One region of the Paenibacillus sp. 7516 genome, then DNA from elsewhere that is predicted to be linked to it. Evidence: riboswitches for the same ligand, from Rfam matches in the RefSeq annotation. Region 1 holds a riboswitch; the other holds the start of a gene.
The links. A riboswitch is a leader RNA that binds a small molecule or an ion and turns the genes downstream of it on or off. The one in region 1 is predicted to bind glycine.
Positions count from the first base shown of each region.

Region 2: it holds a riboswitch for glycine, as region 1 does, so the genes downstream of both, sdaAB (L-serine ammonia-lyase, iron-sulfur-dependent subunit beta) here and gcvT (glycine cleavage system aminomethyltransferase GcvT) in region 1, are expected to answer to the same signal.

Region 1 covers NZ_NPBI01000020.1:62,587-70,400, forward strand. The annotation lists gene gcvPA (aminomethyl-transferring glycine dehydrogenase subunit GcvPA) at 1-613, opposite strand, end outside; gene gcvT (glycine cleavage system aminomethyltransferase GcvT) at 610-1,746, opposite strand; glycine riboswitch at 1,933-2,034, opposite strand; glycine riboswitch at 2,038-2,161, opposite strand; gene gcvH (glycine cleavage system protein GcvH) at 2,502-2,894, shown strand; gene CHI14_RS16240 (PTS mannitol transporter subunit IIBC) at 3,324-4,784, shown strand; gene CHI14_RS16245 (BglG family transcription antiterminator) at 4,824-6,920, shown strand; gene CHI14_RS16250 (PTS mannitol transporter subunit IIA) at 6,926-7,360, shown strand; gene CHI14_RS16255 (mannitol-1-phosphate 5-dehydrogenase) at 7,357-7,814, shown strand, end outside.
Region 2 covers NZ_NPBI01000029.1:32,616-40,429, reverse strand. The annotation lists gene CHI14_RS23285 (HAMP domain-containing sensor histidine kinase) at 1-1,139, opposite strand, end outside; gene CHI14_RS23280 (response regulator transcription factor) at 1,136-1,819, opposite strand; gene CHI14_RS23275 (alpha-glycosidase) at 2,025-3,785, shown strand; gene sdaAA (L-serine ammonia-lyase, iron-sulfur-dependent, subunit alpha) at 3,964-4,911, opposite strand; gene sdaAB (L-serine ammonia-lyase, iron-sulfur-dependent subunit beta) at 4,901-5,590, opposite strand; glycine riboswitch at 5,697-5,798, opposite strand; glycine riboswitch at 5,803-5,928, opposite strand; gene CHI14_RS23260 (MFS transporter) at 6,122-7,405, opposite strand; gene CHI14_RS23255 (PH domain-containing protein) at 7,617-7,814, opposite strand, start outside.

The DNA of each region.
Region 1 (7,814 bases):
CCGATACGGCGGCTTGAAGGGCATCCCAGTCGGTCACCCCGTTCTGATAACCAATCTCGACAATCTCCAAATTCAGACCGTGGGCATAAGCCTTCAATACCTGACGGGCTTCGGGATGAACCGTACGGGAGACGATCAGCTGTTTGCGGCGAGTTGCCGCTGCGGCCAGATTCCCTGCTTCTGCAAATGCGGTCGCGCCATCATACATGCTCGCATTGGCTACAGCCATGCCAGTCAGTTCACAGATATACGATTGGAATTCGAAGATCGCCTGGAGCTCGCCCTGACTGATTTCGGGCTGATATGGCGTATAGGCGGTATAGAACTCGGAACGGGAAATGACATGATTAATAACGGAAGGGATGTGATGATCGTATATGCCTGCGCCCAGGAAACTGGCGTGTGTCTCAAAATTGGCATTCGCGCCGGCTTGCTTGGACATATGACGCGTCAGTGCGTATTCATCCAGTTTGGAGGAGACAGGCAGCTCGCCTTGATAACGAATCGCCTGCGGAATGTCCTGGAACAGATCTTCAATCGTGTCCACACCGATGGTCGCGAGCATGGCGCTCTGATCCTGTTCAGTCATGGGAATATAGCGGTGCTTGCTCATGCTTGCTCAGCTCCTTGGGTAGGTGTCTTTGACGTACGTGTCCGTTTATGAAAAGGGGTCTTCACAACTTCGGCTTTCAGCTTTTTGCCACGAATCTCAATCTCGAGCGGGGTGCCGAGTGCAGCATATTGGCTGTTAATCAGGGCGAGCCCCAGATTGCGCTTCAGCGTAGGGGACTGTGTACCGGTTGTTACTTCCCCGATCTGCACGCCTTCGGCGTAAATGGGATAGTGGGGACGTGGAATCCCGCGTTCCAGTACTTCAATGCCGACCAGCTTGCGGGCAGGTCCATCATTCTTTTGCTGCAATAGCGCTTCGTGTCCGATAAAAGGTCCGGCATTCAGCTTCACAAACATGCCAACGCCAGCTTCCAGTGGTGAAATGGTCGGCGACAGTTCCTGTCCGTAGAGGGGCAGCTTCGCTTCAAATCGAAGTGTATCCCGTGCACCAAGTCCAGCCGGTACCAGTCCCTGATCAGCGCCAGCCTCCATCAATCCGTTCCAGACCGCAGCGGCCTGATCTGCCTGTACGTATAGCTCGAAGCCGTCTTCTCCGGTATAACCGGTGCGGGACAGCAGCAGTTTTACACCACAGACCTCAGCGTTCTGTACAAAACGAAAAGGCTCGATTATGGATACGTCGGTATCTGTAACCTTTCCGATGATGTCTGCAGCAAGCGGACCCTGCAGGGCCAGGAGACCTGTTTCCACGGAGTCATTCGTCATGCTCACTCCAGGAACCATATGCTCTTGCAGCCATGCCCAATCCTTATCGATATTGGAGGCATTCACAACAAGCATATAATGCTGATCTTCCAGCTTGTATACGAGCAGATCGTCCACTACGCCACCGTCCGGGTAACACATTAACGTGTATTGTGCCTGGCCGGGAACCAGTGTGGTCACGTCGTTAGTCGTCAGTTTCTGCAAAAATGCTTCGGCCTGTTCACCCTGCACCGTGAATTCACCCATGTGGGATACATCGAACAGTCCAGCCCGTTCCCGCACCGCTTCATGTTCCTTCTGAATCCCGCTGAATTGCACCGGAAGCTCCCAGCCTCCAAAATCGATGCACCGTACACCTTCATATTGCTGATAAAGTGGATAGAGTGGAGTTCTAAGCAAATCGGACATCAAATCACCTCGTTATGGCCGCTACCGGGCCGAGTGTATAACATGAATGATGCATTCTTTTCTTGGATAAGTATGGTTAAGGCTGCTGATGACAGCGTCGGCTCGATCCTGAGTTTCGTTTTTTTGGGAAAAAGGAAAAGGACAGGCCAAAGAACCGGCATGCCAGAAGCACGCTGTATTCTTAGGCTCTGTCCTTGGTACCTGAGAGTTACCCCGCCAATAGGTTGCAGCAGGTTTCCCCTTGGGTGATCAAAACGCCCATACCGGGCGAATAGATGCTCTCCAGAGTTGCGTCCCGTAAAAGTCCTTTTGCCTGAGAGATTCACCTCCCGCTTGTCGGGTGGTTTACTCCTTCGGCGTTACCGCATGCATCCAAGAGTTGGACGTCACGGGTAATCTCTCCCTTTACATTCATCCGCGGGTGATGCACACAACGATTAACATTTACTCTCTCATTAAAACGTGAATCCACTCTCGATGTCAAGAACGATATCACAGAAATCAATAAAAAACCGAATGATATTTAGCGATCTAGATATATTGTTCGTGTATATAAAAAGAGTACGCTTACTATTCTAATATTACCCATTATATGTAGAGTGAGGGTGTTTGCGTTACAGGCTCTAATCATCAAAAATCAAATAATTTGTGAGGTATCTTGACATTTCAATCAAAAATATCTTACGCTATGTTCTGGGAAAAAGGGTTGGCCGAAGGACGCATGCACTCATTAATGAAAAGCGAGGCGGATATCGATGAGCGAATTGAAAAGTGATTTCCTGTACAGTGAAGAGCATGAGTGGGTGCAAACCGTAGGGGAGGATACTGTACGGATTGGCATTACCGAGTTCGCGCAGCATCAGCTGGGGGACATTGTGTTTGTTGAATTGCCTGACCTTGAATCAGATGTAAAAGCGGAAGACAGCATTGGTACGATTGAATCCGTGAAGACGGTTTCGGATTTGTTTTCTCCGGTAAGTGGTTCCATTATTGCCGTGAATGAAGCGCTGCAGGATGCACCTGAACTCGTCAACAGTTCGCCTTACGAAGAAGGCTGGATGATCGAGATTCGTGTTGAAGGTGATCTGACAGCAGCGTTGTCTAAACTGATGAATGCTGACGCATACCGTAAGCACACCGAAGAGTAAAATCTGTTTGCACTAAATAACCTTTATTATTCTATGGTTTTTTTCATAATATGGACGTTCGTGCACGTCTTCAGAGCCTGTGTGAGCCTTGGTGCTCATGCAGGCTTTTTGTGTTCTCAAGGACAGGCTTGTTGCCATTTGAGGCACTTAAACAGGATGGAATAAGGCTGAATCGCACAAGCTATATTATAGAATTCAACACCGTAAATGATATAAGGCACATACGAAAAAAGCCAAGTATATCAATGGTTAGAACCCTCTCATCACCATAAAAACGATTACATAAACACAATGTTGTCATCAATGATCATGACGAAAGTACGCTTTCATTTCGTTGAACCGGAGACCAATCTGGCTTAGGATAACAGCAGGGGAGAAATGATACCCCTTTCATAAATGATAACTACTTGATCCGAGGAGGATAATACAATGAGTAACTTGGACCAAACGTCCAATTCCAAAGGCGGTCTCCGGGTAGGTGTTCAGCGTTTTGGCCGATTCCTAAGCGGCATGGTTATGCCAAATATGGGTGCGTTTATTGCATGGGGATTAATTACGGCGCTCTTTATTGAAAAGGGCTGGTTCCCTAACGCGGATCTGGCACTGTTGGTAGATCCGATGATCAAATATTTGCTGCCACTGCTTATTGGATACACTGGAGGTACTATGGTGCACCGCCAGCGTGGTGGTGTAGTTGGTGCCATCATGACTATAGGGGTTATCGTCGGTAGTGACATTCCGATGTTCCTGGGTGCCATGATTGCCGGACCTCTGGCCGCATGGATTATTAAAAAGTTCGATAAAGCCGTTGAAGGCAAGATCAAAGCAGGATTCGAGATGCTGGTTAACAACTTCTCCGCCGGTATTATCGGTGGTATCCTGGCGATCATTGCACTGCTGGGCATCGGACCTGCTGTTGAAGGGATCAGCACTGTATTGTCTGCTGGTGTACAGGGGCTGATGAATCTGGGATTGCTCCCACTCGTCAACCTGATCATTGAACCAGGGAAGGTATTGTTCCTGAACAATGCAATCAACCACGGCATTCTAACACCGATTGCAACAGATCAAGCGAGAGAATTGGGTCAATCCGTATTATATATGCTTGAATCGAACCCCGGTCCCGGACTTGGTATCCTGCTGGCTTACTGCTTCTTCGGTCGTGGAACAGCAAGATCTTCTGCACCGGGTGCCGTTATCATCCATTTCTTCGGGGGGATTCACGAAATTTATTTCCCTTACATTCTGATGAGACCAATTCTGATTCTTGCGGCAATCGCAGGTGGCGTGGCAGGTACAGCAACCTTCATGCTTACCGGAGCCGGACTGGTTTCAGCGCCTTCACCGGGTAGTATCATTGCATATTCTCTGTTAACGCCAAAAGGTGGATATCTGGCGATGCTCGCCGGGGTGGCTGTGGCCGCTATCGTATCCTTCCTGGTTGCAGCACTGCTGCTGAAAACAGGTAAGCAAAAAGAAGAAGATCTGGAGTCTGCAGCGAATCGCATGAAAGACATGAAGAGCCAAGGCAATACAGCGAATGCTGCTATTACAGCAGATAATCGTGAAGCAGACAGAGCCGCGGATTTGGCTTCTTCAACTGTGAAAGCAAAAACCGATGTAAAGAAAATCGTCTTCTCCTGTGATGCAGGCATGGGTTCAAGTGCCATGGGGGCTTCCATTCTTCGCAAAAAGATGAAAGCTGAAGGGATTGACGTTGCGGTAACCAACACGGCAATCAGTGATATCCCGCAGGACGCAGACGTTGTTATTACGCAGAAGACATTGACGGACCGTGCCCGCAGCGTGGCACCGAACGCAGAACATATATCCATCGACAACTTCCTAAAAAGCCCGGAATACGATACGCTCGTTGAACGCCTGAAATAACAGGTTGCGATCGTTTTCCCTGAGCCGGAGGCTTGAGATATGAGTATTACGAAAAGACAGCGTGAAATTGTGGAGTTTCTGTTGGAACATCCGCAGGAAGTAACCGCCGGCGACATTGCAATTGCGGTCAAAGTCAGTACACGAACCGTCCATCGGGAGCTGCAGATGATTGAGAAGTGGCTTGAACCCTTTGGCATGAAATTGGAAAAAAAATCAGGAACCGGAGTCCGTATAGACCCTGGTTCCGATGATTTGGCTTCACTGCGTGAGCAGCTGGAGCTGAACGAATATGTGGAGTTTACGCCCGAAGAGCGTAAACTCTTCATGCTTTGCATTTTGCTGGATGAGGCAGAGCCTGTAAAACTGCTTGCGCTCGCATCGGATATGAGAGTAACAGTCTCGACCGTGAGCAATGATCTGGATGAACTGGAGCCCCGGATTCGTCAAGCGGGCCTGAAGCTGGTTCGCAGGCGAGGATACGGAGTGAAGATCAATGGCAGTGAAACGGCCTATCGCGCAGCAATCGCAGGACTTGCGCTTGAATATCTGGATGAATCTGATCTGTTCGGAAGGCAACCTGACCAGGGAATTTCCAAGGTGAACCAGAAGCTGCTGGGCATGATTGGCCATCGTGACGTACTGACGGTCGAGAATGCGTTATGGCAACCGGATATTGACTGGCTCGAAAATATTCCGGAGCGACAGTATACCAAATTGCTTATTCAACTGTCCGTTGCGCTGGTGCGCATTCGCAAGGGATTTACCGTCGGACGTATTGCTTCTCCGGATAAAAAGGCGGTTTATCCTTCTACTGGAGATCAGAGCGTGCCTGAATACATGGCTGCGAGACTATGCAGCGTGCTCTCTGATCAGCTTGGCATCTCGTTTGCCAAGGAAGAACAGAGCTATTTGCACAAATTATTAATTGAAACGGAGCAGCTTATTCACTCCACACGCTTACTGCCTGTTGACGATCTGGTATTGCTGGACATGGTTCGTTCCCTGATGGATCAGATGCAGGGGAGAACAGGCTATGCATTCCAGGAGGATCGTCTTCTGCGAGAAGGGCTGATTGCCCATATGCAGCCGGTGATGGAGCGGATTGGAGGCAGGCAAAGCATACGTAACCCATTGCTTCAACAGATTCGCAAGGATTACGATTCGCTGTTCGGGGATGTGAAGGACGCGGTGCATGACGCATGGCCGGATACGGACGTGCCGGATGAGGAAATTGGATTCCTGGTCATGCATTTTGGCGCTTCCATCGAGCGATTGCGTGTGCTGAAGCGCGAGATTCGGGCCATTATCGTATGCACAAGTGGAATTGGCTCATCCCGTATGCTTTCCAGCCGGTTGTCCAAGGAGATTCCGGAGATCCGGATCGTTGACAGTGCATCATGGTATGAAGCTGCACGAATCCCGGAAGAGGAATATGATCTCATTTTATCGACAGTCGATCTGCCGATGGAACCGCATCAGTATTACAAGGTGAGTCCCTTGTTAACAGCGGAAGAAAGTGAACGTTTGCGTCTGTACATTCAAAATACGACGCTGCAGCGGGTACAAGTTAAGTATGGAGAGAGTAGAGCAAGTGCAAAGGCATCTGACCGCCATGCGGATCCCTCTGGGCTTGATGCCACACTCATTGAGATTGTAAGAATCACAGGCAAGTTTCAGGTGTTTCGACTGGATAATCGTAATATGGGATTTTACGAAACGGCATTTGCCATGTGCAAGGTACTGCAGGAATCCGGGGTGCTGAAGGACCCAGAAGAAATCGCTAGGCTGCTTGAAGCTCGGGAGAAGGTGGGCAGTCAGAAAATTCCGGATACATCACTCGCGCTGTTTCATACTCGCAGTGATGGCATTTATAGGCCGTCCATCAGCCTGTTTCAATTATCAGAGCCGCTGCTCGTGACGGCGGAGGACCCGGTTGGCGTCAGCCATATCCTTCTGATGGTTGGGCCGAGGGAGCTATCCCGGGAGAGCCTGGAGGTGCTAAGCGAGATCAGTGCATTGTTACTGCAGGATGAGATGATTACACTGCTGGAAAAGGGAATCCGGGATGATCTTATTCATTATCTGTCCCGGGAATTGGTTGGATTTTATCGAAGTAAAACCGAAATTGGAGGTTAATAAACATGAGCATACTTACAACAGACAAAGTGGTTATGAACGCAACGGCACAGGACAAATATGAGGCTATTCGCATGGCAGGACAGATTCTGAAAGACGCAGGTCATATTACTGCCGATTATATCGACAAGATGCTTGAGCGTGAGGAGATCGTATCGACTTATGTGGGCAATGGACTTGCCATTCCACACGGAACCAAAGAATCCAAATCGTTCATTCTGTCCACTGGTATTTCGGTGATTCAGTTCCCGCAAGGTGTAGATTTTGGGGATGAAAAAGCCTACATGGTGATCGGTATCGCCGCTCAGGGCGGTGAGCACATGGAGATTCTGACCAGCATTGCGGTCATTTGTGCGGAAGATGAGAACATGGAAGCACTTCGTAATGCCAAAACGGCGGATGAAATCATTACCATTCTCGAAAGTGAAATGGAACTATGAGAGCCCTTCATTTTGGAGCAGGTAATATCGGACGCGGGTTCATCGGATTAATCCTGTCACGGGCAGGTTATAATGTCATCTTCTCGGATGTGAACCAGGAGTTGGTTAAGGCATTACAGGAGCGTGGACAGTATACGGTCGAATTGGCAAACGAAACAAAAGATATGGAAACGGTAAAAGGGGTTAATGCCATTGATGGAACGCAGCTGGAGACTGTTGCCCGGAACGTTGCAGAGGCAGATCTTGTTACGACCGCAGTCGGAGTGGGCATCCTGAAACATATTGCACCAGGCATCGCCAAGGGGCTTGAGGCAAGATTGAATTCAGGTTCGGTGCAGAAACCCCTTCACATTATTGCCTGTGAGAATGCCATTGGAGCCAGCACACAGTTGAAAGAGCATGTGTATGCTCTGTTGGAAGAACCCGTTAAGGCTCTAGCTGATCAATATGTGTA
Region 2 (7,814 bases), on a different contig from region 1:
AAAACATCTTTCTCTTCCAGCTTCAGCGTGTACTTACCACTCGCAAGCAGATTGTACGATAACATGTTATCAATAAGTCCGCTTAGATCATCCATCTTGGACTCCATGCGTGACAATGAACTGATGCCCTTATCACTGAGCGCTTCCTTGTGAAGAGCATGCATATGCCCACGAATGACCGTTAGCGGCGTACGCAAATCATGGGAAAGTCCTGCAATGAGACGTTTGCGGAACTGCTCCTCCTCACGTTCCCTGTGACGGCTTTCCGTCAGCTGATACACCATCTGATTAAATGAGTCTTCCAGCTGACCAATCTCGTCGGATCTGCGAATATCGACAGGAAGCGGTATGCCTTCCTTACCTGGCGTAACCATGGCTGTCTGCAGGCGGATCAGCCGTTTGCGAATCCGTGCAAAAAACAGAATCGACATCACAATAAAGAGTAGAAAAATAATCGTCATCAGCAAGCCAAGATATAGAAGCTCCATCGGCCAGTTGCTCTGAGATTGTTGGAGCAGATATCTAGGCACTTCAATGACCATGAAGCCTTTTCCCTTGTCCTGATTGCCACCACCTATAAATGAAACAACGGTTAGCGGGTCACGGTAGACAGCTTCCTTCATGAATGCCAGCGTGTAGGATGCATCCCATACTGCGGGAATGCGGGTTTCTACCTTTTTCTGATCATCCAGCGGCCATTTCAGAGTAGTCAGGGTTGATCCATTTACCGGAGTTTCAATTACTTCTACGCCTTCACCTCCAAGTATAAAAGCGGTTTTCCCATTCTCATCCACTCTGTACACTGAAGATTTGGGATACTTGGCATGTAACTGCTTCATGCGATCGTCGATCTTGGCAGGCGCTGCCTGACCCAGCTTCTTCGATTCATTGGACCAGAGATTGCTTATGTGCGTAACGTCACCGTAAGGAGCGGCGTTGCTCTTGCTCACGTTATTAACGACCACGACATAAATGACAGAAGTGATCGGAAGAACAACGGGGACGAACAAAACCGCACACAGGATCAGAAGCATATAACGGGACATCAGCGAGCGGCCGAATCGGAGCTTTCGTTTTTCGTTCTTCTTTCCTGCGCTCTGTTCTGCCCGATTCTCTTGCTTTCTGAACCGCCTGATCATGGTTTCTTCACACGGTATCCAACCCCGCGAACGGTTTGAATGACCGACGGATTGGCCGGATCCCGTTCAAGCTTCTCGCGCAGATGGCGAATATGTACCATTAAAGTCTTATCCCCATCCAGATAAGGCTCGTTCCAGACAGCCTCATAAATCTGTTCTTTCGTACGGATCATGCCCATATGCCTGAGCAGGTACGCGAAGATGTGAAATTGTTTGCCTGATAAAATGATCTCCTCCCCCGTCTCCTCATTGACGATCCGATTGTCCTTCTCATAGATGGACAGGTGATCCAGCTTCAGGGCAGCATCGGACGAAACGGTAGTTCCTGCCTTGCGCAGCTGTACTTCAATGCGTGCAGCGAGCTCATCGGGGTGAAACGGCTTAGTTACATAATCATCGGCAAAATCAAGCCCATGCAGCTTGTCATCAATGGATGTTCTGGCCGAGAGCATGACGATGGGCACGGAAGGATGTTCCTTTTTCAGCCGCTGTCCTACCGTAAATCCATCCAGCCCAGGCAGCATGACATCCAAAATAATCAGTGAGCAGCCCCCAGCAGCTTCGGCTGCCCCCTCACCGCTTCCCAGCCATATGACCTCATAACCTCGTTCCTCCAGGTCAGCCCTGACCCATGTCGCGATTTCCGTATCGTCCTCAATGTATAGCAGTTTTGTTTTCATGCGTAGATTCGTTTCCTTTCTGTACCCTTTGGGTTAATTATATATCTGAACATATTGGAGTAAGCTGTATGTATGAACGAAGCACCATCTAAAGGGATTACATCGTTACTTTCATTAGTATTATACCTTAATCTTCAGCTACAGAAATGCCATGCCTGATGTCCATGATGTACATATGAAGTGAATAGACGGGAGGAATTTTAACATGCTGCTGGAAGCCATCTATCATCAACCCAAACGGAACTGGGCATATGCCTACGATAAGGATACTGTTCGCCTGCGCCTGCGTGCCAAAAAGAATGATCTCACCGAGGTATACGCCATGACTGGCGACAAATACGCATGGGAAAATACCAAAAAGCAAATCTCTTTAACCAAATTCACCTCAGACTCTATGTTCGACTACTATGAAGGGGAAATAAAGCCTCCGTACCATCGTCTGAAATACTCCTTTTTGCTCAAAAGTGGGGACGAGCAGATCTGGATGTCCGAAACGGGTTTCCAGGAAGACGAACCAGACGATACGGGGCAGATGTTTCAGTTCCCCTATATTCACCAGGGTGCGGTCTTTACGCCGCCTGAGTGGGTCAAGGATGCGGTTTTCTATCAGATCTTCCCTGAGCGATTTGCCAATGGCAATCCGGAACTGAATCCGGAGAATGTTGAACCATGGGGCGGCGAGCCTACACCATCCAACTTCTTTGGAGGTGACCTCCAGGGTGTGATGGATCATCTGGACTACCTCAGTGAGCTAGGCATTAATGCCATTTATTTTACCCCCATCTTCGAAGCAACTACGAATCATAAATATGATACCGAGGATTACCTCCAGGTAGATCGGCATTTTGGTGATGCAGACACCGTGAAACGCTTGGTCAAGCTGTGTCATGAACGCGGTATCCGGGTGCTTCTCGATGCGGTATTCAATCATTCCGGGAAGACGTTTGCCCCATTTGTGGACGTACAGGAGAACGGGGAGAAGTCCAAATACAAGGATTGGTTCCATTTTCATGAATTCCCTCTGGATGTGAAGGATGGCATCCCTACGTATGAGACCTTTGGATTCGAGCCTCACATGCCGAAGCTGAACACGGAAAATCCAGAGGTGAAGGACTATCTGCTGAAGGTAGCCGAGTATTGGATCAAGGAAGTGGGCATGGACGGCTGGCGGCTGGACGTTGCAGACGAAGTGGATGATGCATTCTGGCGCGATTTCCGCCGGGTGGTCAAGGCTGCGAATCCAGAGGCGTATATTCTCGGAGAAATCTGGAATGAATCCTCGGCCTGGCTGCAAGGCGATCAGTTCGACGCTGCCATGAACTATCCGTTTACCGATGCCGTGAATGGTTTCTTTGTCAAAAATAAAATGAATGCCGAGACGTTCGCGAATTCCATCGGACGGCAGCTGTCACGTTATCCGCTGCAAGCCAGCGAAGTGGCGTTCAACCTGCTGGACAGCCATGATACGCCAAGACTGCTGACGCTGTGTGAAGGCGATCAGCGCAAGATGAAACTGGCCGCATTGTTCCAGTTCACTTATCTGGGCACGCCGTGTATCTATTACGGAGACGAGATTGGGCTGGATGGCGACCAAGATCCGGGCTGCCGGAAATGCATGGAGTGGGACGAGGCGAAGCAGGACCGTGAGTTGTTCACCTTTTATCAGCAGCTCATCGCTCTTCGCCATGCCCATCCCGCTCTCCGTGCAGAAGGTCACGTCCGATTCCTGCAAGCCCGTCCTGAGGGCAGCCAGCTTGTTCTCGAACGCCAAAGTGAGGATGAACGCATTCTCGTTCTGTTCAATCGTTCGGAGGAAACGGCGATCATTGAATTCGAGGCGGGTGCGGGCGAATGGACCGAATTGTTGGACGGTAACCACCGCACGGCCAGGGACGGCGATGTTCTCGCTGTTGAACTACCTGCATACGGTTATGCCGTGTTAAGTACGGATATCGGTCAGGAATAAACTTAATATTTATTTTTCATCCTCGTAGATTACATGAGCTTTCTCCTGTAAAGCCCGGAGTTAGGCTGAAGCGTTTTTCTCTTTAAATAAAAAAAGCGTCCTGCATGACCTGTAAAGGTCAGCGGACGCTTTTCTCCGTTTTGTCCCGTATAATAAATTCTATCCTATCGGCTTTGTTCTACGCCTGCTCTTTCGAGTCATCCTTCGTGTTCTGTGGTTCGGACTCTGCTTCAGGTTCCGCACGCTTCGCTTTGGGTTTCGCCAGCTTCTCCATCATTTTCCGGCCTGTTGGCGTCTGGGCCAACCCGCCCTGCGCTGTCTCGCGGTGCCTGCTCGGCATCGCACTTCCCACTTCCAGCATGACGTCAATGACTTCGTCCGATGGAATGGCACTTCTTACCCCGGCCAGCGCCATATCGGCCGCAGCCAGTGCCGTTACCGCACCGAGTCCGTTGCGGACGATGCATGGAATTTCAACAAGCCCTGCAACCGGATCGCAGATGAGGCCCAGTGTATTTTTTAACGCGAGACCTACGGCATGAACAACCTGCTCCGGCGTCCCTCCGCGCAGCTCCACCATTGCACCGGCAGCCATGCCGATCGCCGAACCGACTTCTGCCTGACAGCCACCCTCTGCACCTGAAATAAACGAGTTATTGGCAATAACATATCCGATTGCACCTGCACAGAATAAGCCGTTCACCAGATGCTCATCACTCCATCCGAATCGCTCCTGGGAGCTGATGAATACACCAGGGATAATCCCGCATGAACCAGCCGTCGGTGTAGCCACAATCCGGCCCATCGATGCGTTGACTTCAGATACACACAGGGCATAAGCCATTGCCAGTGCGGAAGCGTCACCCGAGCAGGTTTCGCCCTGGCGAATATATTGGGCCATCTTTTTGCCGTCTCCGCCAGTCAAGCCACTGCGCGAAGTGGTGTCCTCCGTCAGTCCTTTCTGTACAGCCTCTTTCATCACCTGATAATATTCCGACATCTGCCGCACAACGTCTGCTTCCGGCGTATTCGTCTCCTGAACCTGCTCCTCGATCATTAGCCGCGCAATGGTTTTGGATTCAGCCGTACAGATCGTATTCAGCTCATGCAAGTGCTTAAACCGCATCCGAATCAACCCCTCTCTTCAAATCAATGACGCGAATATCCAGCACATGATCCAGTGAACGCAAGCGTTCCAACATCTCGGCACTTGGTGCTCCGTCCATTTCCATCGCTGTTAGCGCTTCGCCATCCCGGGCTTTCCGGTCTACCTGCATATACCCGATGTTAACCCCTGAGGAGCTGATCGTAGACGTCACGGAAGCAAGCACCCCTGCCTTGTCCGCATGACGCAGAACGAGTGTGGGGAATTCCCCGCTGATCTGTACCCGGAAATCATTAAGCGCATGCACCGACACACTGCCGCCGCCAATCGAAGCACCAACGAGTGAACATTGACGCTCACCATGCCACAACTCAATTTTGACCGTATTCGGATGCGGAGCAGGCAGTCCACTTGTATAGAACTCAACCTTCATACCCGCTTGTTCGGCATACGCCTCGGCGTCTGGTATACGTGGATCATCCGTGACATAGTCAAGCAAACCACCAATTAACGCCAGATCCGTACCGTGACCTTGATACGTATCGGCAAATGAGCCGTACAGTGTCAGCCTGGCACGTTCAGGCGTACACCCCAGCCACTGCCTTGCAATTCTCCCCAGTCTCGCTGCCCCAGCTGTATGTGAACTTGAAGGGCCCGTCATCGACGGACCAATAATTGAAAAAACATCTTTAAATCGCATCCTGCACCCCTCCATATCGTCATATCCATCCAGACATGCACCATAATGTTCCTTAATTACTGAATGATGACATCAAAAAAGGACAGTAGAAGGCCTTAGGCCCTCTCTCTGTCCTCGTTACCTGAGAGTTTCATGATCAGAGGCCGCCCCAAGGGGTACCCTACTCATCATATACCCCTTGGGTGGCGCATTCGCGCACTCTCCAGAGTTGCGTCCAACGATGGTACTTTTACCTGAGAGATTAACCACCTGCGCCGGGTGCGCAGCGGCTTGCTCCTTCGGTGCCTGGCAGCCTACTGAAACCAATGGCCTGCCCAGGTCTCTCCCGCTCGTTCTCATCCGCTGTATCGTATATATTCGCTTGAACACATATCAAACGTTGTCCTTATGAGATTGATCATTCATATAACAGATTAATATGCAACACACGTAATGTCAACAAAAGTAACGCATCATTATCATCTTGGTAAAATTCCTCTAATATTATATGCAGCTTTCCACAGAATCGTTCAGTTTTCAATAGGCTATAGACTAGCTGTGGAGAGATTTTGATTTTGATGATGAGCTGTGATCCTTATAATATGACTGTCTTGAAGGAAGCCAGCTCGTAAGCCATAACAGGAGGGAACCCAGCATCAGAACTGCCGAAACGACCGTATATACGGTTCGAAGAGAGATCATTTCGGCAACTACACCCATGACCAAAATCGAAATGACCTGCAATGCACTCAGCATGAGTCCAAGTACGCTGCTCATTCGCCCCATCAAGTCTACCGGTATATTATTCTGATAAAAGGTGACCAGTCCCGTGTTTGCCGGCGCCGAACACAACCCAAGCAGAATAAAGGCGAATGCGGCAAGCTCGAACGAAAACGAACGAGCGAACAGGAAATAGCCAAGCGCAACTAAGAGCACGCCCCCGCCCATCATGTGACGTATGGACAAGTGTTTGGCGAACAACCACACCAGCAGAGAACCCGCCATGTATCCAGCTCCAGTAACACTCATCAACGCACCATACTGTGACTCAGACAGGTTCATGACTTGACGGATAAACACCACTTCCTGTGCATCCAGCGACATACCAATAACAAGAATAATCTGGAATAAGGCATAGATACCTACCACATATCCTGCTTGGCGACTGAATTGCATTACGGCCCGCCAATCCTGGGCGATCAGGCGAGGGGTCAGCCTTGTCCTACCGCCGCTCTGCTCTCCAGTGCCCAGCCTTGGCAGAAACATCAGGACGAGCACCGACACAACAAAGGAAGCTGCATTGGCATAGATCGCCGCTACAGGAGACAGATAGATTAACATGACTCCGGCTATGGCCGGACCGGTAATAAAAGCACCTGAGCTGATCATCGCCTGCAGGGAATTGAATCGCTTGCGCCGCTCTGCAGGAACCAGACGGGTGATGTACACCTGCGAAGAAGGTACGAATATGGATGACGACATGCTGACAAGAAACATGATGCCGTACATCATCCATAGACTGGGCATCAGCGGAAGCAATGCCACGAGCACAGCTCTCACCACATCCGCCCCAATCATCAGCTGCCGCTGGTCGTAGCGGTCAATCAGACTGCCTGACCAGAACTTGGTGCATACCGAGGCAATCGGCGAGATAATCCACAAGCCTGCGACTGCCGCCGGGGACTGTGTCATGTTAAGCACCATCAAATTAATGGCCACAATGTAGATAAAATCCCCCAGATTGGATATGCCTACTCCGCCCAGCAGCAAGCCGGCATGTTTCCATCCACCTGACTCGGCGCCCTTCCCTTTCCCCTGATCACGATCATTACTCATCCATTATATCCCTCCCGGATTCATTCCTTAAATCATTCAATGCACTGATTTAAAACCCAATAATTGTATTATCTCCTATTTGATCCTTTTTCGCAGTAAAAAAATGGACAATGCCTGCGTCGATCATCATGTTGTGCAAGACTTCCCGTACAAAAAAGACTGCCCTTAATCTGGCAGTCTCAAGTCGTTTTAATCTAAGATGCTTTCTATATCATTTTTGGGCCAAATCCGAAGCCTGCCGAAACCATTCTTTTACGGCATTAGCCTGGCCATATTCCAGGAATATGGCTTTGAAGCCGCTCCGATTTACCATCAGCCTCGCCCGAACGGATAACAAGGACTTGCTTCGCTGTCTTCGGGTAGCAACTGTATCTACTGTGACCACATGAGGCCGGCGCATCAGCGCTGT